DNA from 2 places in the Rossellomorea sp. GCM10028870 genome. Region 1 is predicted to be linked to the other one. Evidence: predicted binding sites of a transcription regulator. Region 1 holds the regulator's gene; the other holds the start of a gene.
What was found. Region 1 encodes LexA, which represses DNA repair genes until DNA is damaged. Its sites were predicted from a motif close to CGAACATATGTTCG; they were not measured.

Region 1 (3,430 bases):
CGTCATGTTACTAGATTAAAGGAGATAAAACAAGAGTTACGCATTTTCCAATGAAGCCATATATTCTTTAAAACGCCTATGTACGGTAGCTTTGGAGACGTCATACCCAAACCCTCTTAGTGTAGCTGCAATTTCAGCAAAAGTCAGTTCATTCTTTCTTAACCTGACAATTTCCTCAACGGGTACTTCAATCCGCTCTCTTCCATCTAGATTCCCTTTATTCTTTAGATTTTTATGAGGTTGAAAACCATTTTCCACTGCCCTTTTCATTCCTCGTCTGATTTTCAAATTATGGAGTTTCCTTTGGTATTCTTCAACCATGCTCACGATATTAATCACCATGGAATCTGATTCAGATAAGTGAAGCTCGCCACTATGTGTTTGACTAATAATCTTAACTTCCTCTTTTAATAGACAATGAATGAGGGCAATTTTTGCATTTCCCCTGCCAATCCTTGTTTCGTCCTGTATGAGAACAGCCGCAATCGACTCACCTTTAATCAAATCAAGAAGTTCCAGAACACCAGGACGATCTAATTCAAAACCGCTTGCTTGATCTTTTATGATAGCAGCCACTTCGTATTGGTGTTCTTGTGCTAATTTCACTAATTCCTCTTCTTGACGTTCCAAAGATGTTTCCTGTGTGTCTTTCTTTGTACTTACTCTGCAGTAAATTACTGCCTTCATCTTCTATCCCTCTATTCTTCGTTCATTACCAATTCATAATCTGAATGGGTGGATAATGTCGGATTTTCTATAGGTAACACAAGTGATTCACCGGGCTTGATCGAGAATGATGTGAGATTATTTTCCTCTCCTACCCAAGCGATAAATTCTTCCACTGTCATAGAGTATTCTTCATTATATTGTTTGGCAATAGTCCAGAGCGTGTCTCCATCCTGAACGGTGATACTTTGATAAGACGGTTGATCTGCCATGACAAATAGTAAATAGGCTGCAGAAAAAAGCGCTAAAACAAATAATATAATAATGTAAGAGAAACGATTCCAAATGTGTGATAACATAAAAAATACCTCCATACGAATGTTTGTTCTGTTTTGTTATTTTTATTGTAATACGAACATTCGTTTGGTGTCAACAGAAATTCGAACTTATGTTTGTATCAGCTGGAAAGACATGCTATAATGGGAACATAAGATCTATAATAGAGGTGCGTGAACATGACAAAATTGTCTAAAAGACAGCAAGACATACTAGAATATATTAAAATTGCAGTAAGAGAAAAAGGATATCCACCTTCCGTCCGGGAAATCGGGGAAGCCGTTGGTCTTGCTTCTAGTTCCACCGTACACGGACATCTGGCCAGGTTAGAGAGTAAAGGCCTCATTCGCCGGGATCCCACCAAACCAAGAGCCATCGAAATTTTAAATCTTGAAGAGGATACGATTCCACGCCAGCGAGTTGTGAACGTTCCTTTAATCGGTAAGGTTACAGCAGGTCAACCCATCACTGCTGTCGAGAATGTAGAAGAATTCTTTCCACTGCCTGAGCGTATGGCACCTTCTGATGAACAGGTCTTCATGCTGGAAATCATGGGTGATAGTATGATAGAAGCCGGGATCTTGGATGGGGATTTCGTTATCGTGCGTCAGCAGCAAACAGCGAACAATGGAGATATCGTCGTAGCGATGACCGAGGAAGATGAAGCGACTGTAAAACGTTTCTTTAAAGAAAAGGATTATGTTCGATTACAACCAGAGAATTCAACAATGGATCCGATCATTTTACGAAATGTATCCATTTTAGGAAAAGTTGTCGGAGTTTATCGTCAAGTACATTAATAGGTTTAAGCCGCTATGTTTAATAGCGGCTTAATTTTTTATGTAATTTGGAAGACTATTAAAGAATAAAAAAGCAGTGGGTCGTAGCGTTTTTGCTACGACCCACTGTTTAAGGATTAATACATTTGAATGTATTGCTCGCGCTCCCATGGGTGTACTTGTGTACGGAACATATCCCATTCGATTTCTTTCGCTTCAACGAAGTGTTCGAAGATGTGTTCTCCAAGGGATTTAACGATTACTTCATTTGTTTTAAGGTTTTCTAATGCAGCGTGTAATGTTGCTGGAAGATCTACGATTCCTGCTTCTTCACGCTCTTTTTTGTCCATGACATAAATGTTGCGGTCGATTGGCTTAGGAGCTGGAAGATTATTTTTGATTCCATCTAATCCAGCTGCCAGTAATACAGCCATCGCCAGGTATGGGTTAGCCGCCGGGTCAACACTACGAACTTCTACACGTGTGCTTAATCCACGAGAAGCAGGGATACGGATTAATGGGCTGCGGTTACGAGCAGACCATGCAACATAACAAGGAGCTTCATATCCAGGTACTAAACGTTTGTATGAGTTTACAGTCGGGTTCGTGATCGCTGTAAAGTCAGTGGCATGTTTAATGATACCTGCAAGGAATTGACGAGCTGTATCGCTTAATTGCAAATCTCCCTTTTCATCAAAGAAAGAGTTTTCCCCATTTTTGAATAGGGACATGTTACAGTGCATTCCTGATCCATTTACACCAAATAGTGGTTTTGGCATGAATGTAGCGTGCAAACCATGCTTACGTGCAATCGTTTTAACTACTAGTTTAAATGTTTGGATATCATCACATGCTCTTAATGCACTTGCATATTTAAAGTCGATCTCATGTTGACCAGGAGCAACTTCGTGGTGAGATGCTTCGATTTCAAAGCCCATTTCTTCTAGTTCTAATGCGATATCACGACGGCAGTTCTCCCCTAAATCTGTAGGAGCTAAATCGAAATAACCACCGTTATCGTTTAATTCTAATGTCGGCTCACCGTTTACGTCTAATTTAAAGAGGAAGAATTCTGGCTCAGGTCCTAGATTGAAGTCAGTAAACCCCAGCTCTTCCATTTGGCTTAAGATGCGCTTTAAGTTGTTACGCGGATCTCCTTCGAATGGAGTGCCATCTGGATTGTAGATATCACAGATTAGACGGGCTACTTTTCCTTTTTCAGCTGTCCATGGGAATACTAACCAAGTATCTAAATCAGGGAATAGGTACATATCTGATTCTTCGATACGAACGAATCCTTCAATTGAAGATCCGTCAAACATCATCTTGTTATCTAATGCCTTTTCAAGTTGACTCAGAGGGATTTCTACGTTCTTAATCGTCCCCAGAATGTCAGTGAATTGCAGTCGAATGAACTTTACACCTTCTTCATTCGCTAATCTTAGAACATCTTCTCTAGTATACTTTGCCATTTACGTATTTCCTCCTCAAGATTATTAAAGGTTTTATTTAATGAAAAAAGCGAGACATGTCACCTTGACGCAAAGATGCTTTAGTAAATCGACCAGAATGCATCAATTCATTTCGGAGTAATTTACGCAGCTCGTCATCAGATAGATCTTGTCGTGCTTTTTCTTCCTTTTCATTAC
Region 2 (3,430 bases), 540 kb from region 1:
ATCATCATATTCGCTCCAAAGTGTATAGGTTAGCTTTAGGATGTACTATTTAAATTGAAGTAATTCATGAAATGGAGGGGGTCCAATGGCCCGTCCATTAAAAAAGGAATAGCTGACTCTGTGGAGAGTCAGCTATTATTTATCATCCATAGCTTAGGTTCAGTTCGTTTAATTCTTTTGTTAATTTCATGAACAAAGGTTTATTTTTCTTATCCAGGGCGGCGTCAATGTCTGTCAGGAGTTTTGTCTTACGGGTCGTCAGAATGCTTTCATGCAACACCATGTCAATATAGATCTCCATTACACTTCTCTCAGCGGCTTTCTTCCGGGTCATCGCAGAAGCTTTCATCATTTCGGTATAGGACTTTTTGTTTTCCATATACGGTCACCCCTGAATTCTTTTTATTAGTATATGGGGTAAGTAGTAAAAATTCAACTAAAAAATTAAATATTCTGATAATTTTTTACTCATAAACGGGTGGCGTGCAGTAAATTTCAGAATTTTTAAAAATATAGGAGACAACCCTCGGAATTTGTGGTATTATTTTGGTGAAAAATGTAAATGGAGGCGATGAAATGAGAGAAAAATCTCGAATTATAGAAGAATATGAAGTGAATCCCCATACGATGATCCTGCAGCCTATTGAGTACGGTGCCAGGACATTTACCAAGATCATAGAGGTAGATGACGTGCTAGTCTCCCCATTTAAACCGTTTGAAATTTTGAAGAAGAGCTGTGAATTCTTTGGTTCCTCCTATGAAGGAAGAAAAGAAGGCACCAAGAGACTTACGGGTATTATCTACAAAGCTCCCATCATGGTGAATCCTCAGATGTCCATTTATCTTTTTCCAACATCATCTCCTGTCAAGCAAGAATGTGCCTGGGTTTCCCACTCCCATGTTCGTGGGTATGAACGATCGACAAATGGATCAACGAAGGTATATCTTCAAAACAATGAGTCCTGCACGGTTCCGATTTCATATAGTTCCTTTGAAAATCAAATGCTTCGCACCTCTGATTTGCGTATTGCATATACACAGCGGGTGGCAGAAATGGAAAGTAAATATAATACGAAGGTTCACACTGAAGCGAGTAACATAAAAACGTTTTATCTCAATCCAACTATCAAAAAAGCTGATGCGTGAGATCAATCACGCTTCTTTTGTTGTGTCTGTTTTCGTTTCCAGGAAACGGCGATACAAATAATGTCTCATTAGATCCTCCACCCGGTTGCGAAGGCGCGGATTAAAGTAGTTATGGTGTTCTTCATAACCCTTATAAAGAAACATATACATCGTAAAAGCATCGTCTGATTGAATTCGCTCAACCTTCATCTTATTGGTCCTCATGTACTTTTTTACATGAGCGAGTTCTCCTTGGATGACCTTCATCGTCTCCTCGACCAATTCCAGATACGGTCGTTTTAATTTAAAAGGACTGCTATCCACGATTTGCAGATCACGATTCAATATGGTCAGCACCATCGGTAAATAAATCGCCTGTTCTAATATATTCCTGTCATTCTCCGGGATCCTTGTCATATGAAAAGACTCCTTTTCATTTTTGATATAGAACGAATGTTCGTATTTTCATTTTACGTGGAATTCGATTTACTTTCAATAGGGAAAGTTGTAGAATTTGAATTTGTTTCTATTATGAAGGGCAGTTCGAGTTTTTATCCATAAAGGGAAAAGTATTTCTGACGTCGAAATCATATGGGGAACAGAAGAAAGGATGGTATCAGAACATGAATAAAGGAATTGAAATTCAGGACCTCTACGAAATAAAGGCCGTATCCGATCCAAGATTGTCTCCAAGCGGAGAAGAAGCCGTATTTGTCCAAACCATCATGTGTGAAGAAAAAAATGAATATTTCTCAACCTTACATAGCATTCGTCTGCAAGACCAAACCACTCGCCAATGGACTTTCGGAGAACAAACGATTTCATCTCCGAGATGGTCACCTGATGGGGGGACGATTGCCTTTGTCTCAAATCGTTCCGGCGTGAATCAGCTTTATGTCATTCATCGTGATGGAGGGGAAGCAGAGCAGCTGACGGATTATCAAAAAGGCGTTTCGAATCCTGTATGGTCTCCTTGTGGTGAAAAGATCGCTTTCTCGATGCGATTGGAAAAAGGGGAGACGTTTGAAAAGAAGGATGGCGAAGAAGAGAAATTAAAGCCATTTGTTGCGACAAGCATGAAATATAAAAGTGATGACCGAGGTTTCGATGACAACTGCCACTCGCAGATAGTAATGGTGGGGGTGGTGTCGAAGGAAATGAGAAGAATCACGGATGATGTCCATGATTACACTCTTCACTCCTGGTCCCCCGATGGTAAGCACATTGCGTTTTCAGTGGACAGAACAGAAGACAAAGATTTCTCCTTCCAGTCTGATTTATTTATTTATCATCTTGAAACGAACGAATATAAGAAGATTAATGGAGAATCGGGGTACTACGGAGAAGCAAGCTGGTCTCCCGATGGAAAGCGTCTCTCCTATTTAGGACATGGACGTGAATATGAGAATGCGACACACAATAAGGTGTGGTTGCATCACCTTGAAACCGGTCACTCCGTTTGCCTGACAGAAAGCATGGATGTACCTGTAGGAGATTATCTCAATACTGACAGTATCCAAGGCTCATCTCAAGCAGGAATCCTGTGGTCAAAGGACAATGAAAGTTTCTATTTCCTGGCGTCTGATTCAGGAAACACGGTCCTTTACTACGCTCACATTGAAGGAGCCATCTACCCTGCATTGCTGCAGGAGCAGCAGCATATATATGGATTCGACTTCGATTCTGATCGCCAAGTAATGCTCGTTGCCATGAGTAAACCGACAGAACCTGGTGAATTGTATACTCTTCATGTTCCTACCGGAGACCTGAAGAAAGTGACCAACCTGAACGGGGGCCTGGCGGATCGTGAAATATCCTCTCCTCAAGCCTTTATGTACAATGGTGCGAAAGGCTGGCAGGTACAAGGCTGGATCATGAAGCCAGTCGACTATGAGGAAGGAAAGAAATATCCACTAATCGTCGAAATCCACGGAGGCCCCCACACCATGTATGGGAACACGTTCTTTCACGAATTCCAAGTACTGGCAAGTAAAGGATATGCTGTTTTATATGTGAATCCAAGAGGAAGCCATGGCTACGGGCAAGAGTTCGTGGATGCCGTAAGAGGCGATTACGGCGGCGGGGATTACGAAGATATCATGGCAGCAGTCGAGTATGCCCTTGAGGAATTTTCGTTTATTGATGAAACCCGCTTAGGTGTGACCGGTGGAAGCTACGGAGGGTTCATGACCAACTGGATCATCGGTCATAGCGACAAGTTTAAAGCGGCGGCCACCCAGCGCTCCATCAGCAATTGGATCAGTTTTTACGGAGTGAGCGATATCGGCTACTACTTCTCGGAGTG

Region 2: a site for LexA is predicted at 1,572-1,585, ahead of ACFQWC_RS09735 (YhjD family protein). Genes of this name have one in related genera too.

Annotation. Positions count from the first base shown of each region.
Region 1 is NZ_JBHTGN010000001.1:1,356,735-1,360,164, forward strand. Features, by position in the region: gene ACFQWC_RS07090 (YneB family resolvase-like protein) at 37-687, opposite strand; gene yneA (cell division suppressor protein YneA) at 699-1,025, opposite strand; gene lexA (transcriptional repressor LexA) at 1,182-1,802, shown strand; gene glnA (type I glutamate--ammonia ligase) at 1,919-3,253, opposite strand; gene ACFQWC_RS07110 (MerR family transcriptional regulator) at 3,291-3,430, opposite strand, start outside.
Region 2 is NZ_JBHTGN010000001.1:1,894,789-1,898,218, reverse strand. Features, by position in the region: gene ACFQWC_RS09750 (DUF421 domain-containing protein) at 1-5, opposite strand, end outside; gene ACFQWC_RS09745 (IDEAL domain-containing protein) at 143-379, opposite strand; gene ACFQWC_RS09740 (competence protein ComK) at 577-1,146, shown strand; gene ACFQWC_RS09735 (YhjD family protein) at 1,153-1,542, opposite strand; gene ACFQWC_RS09730 (S9 family peptidase) at 1,749-3,430, shown strand, end outside.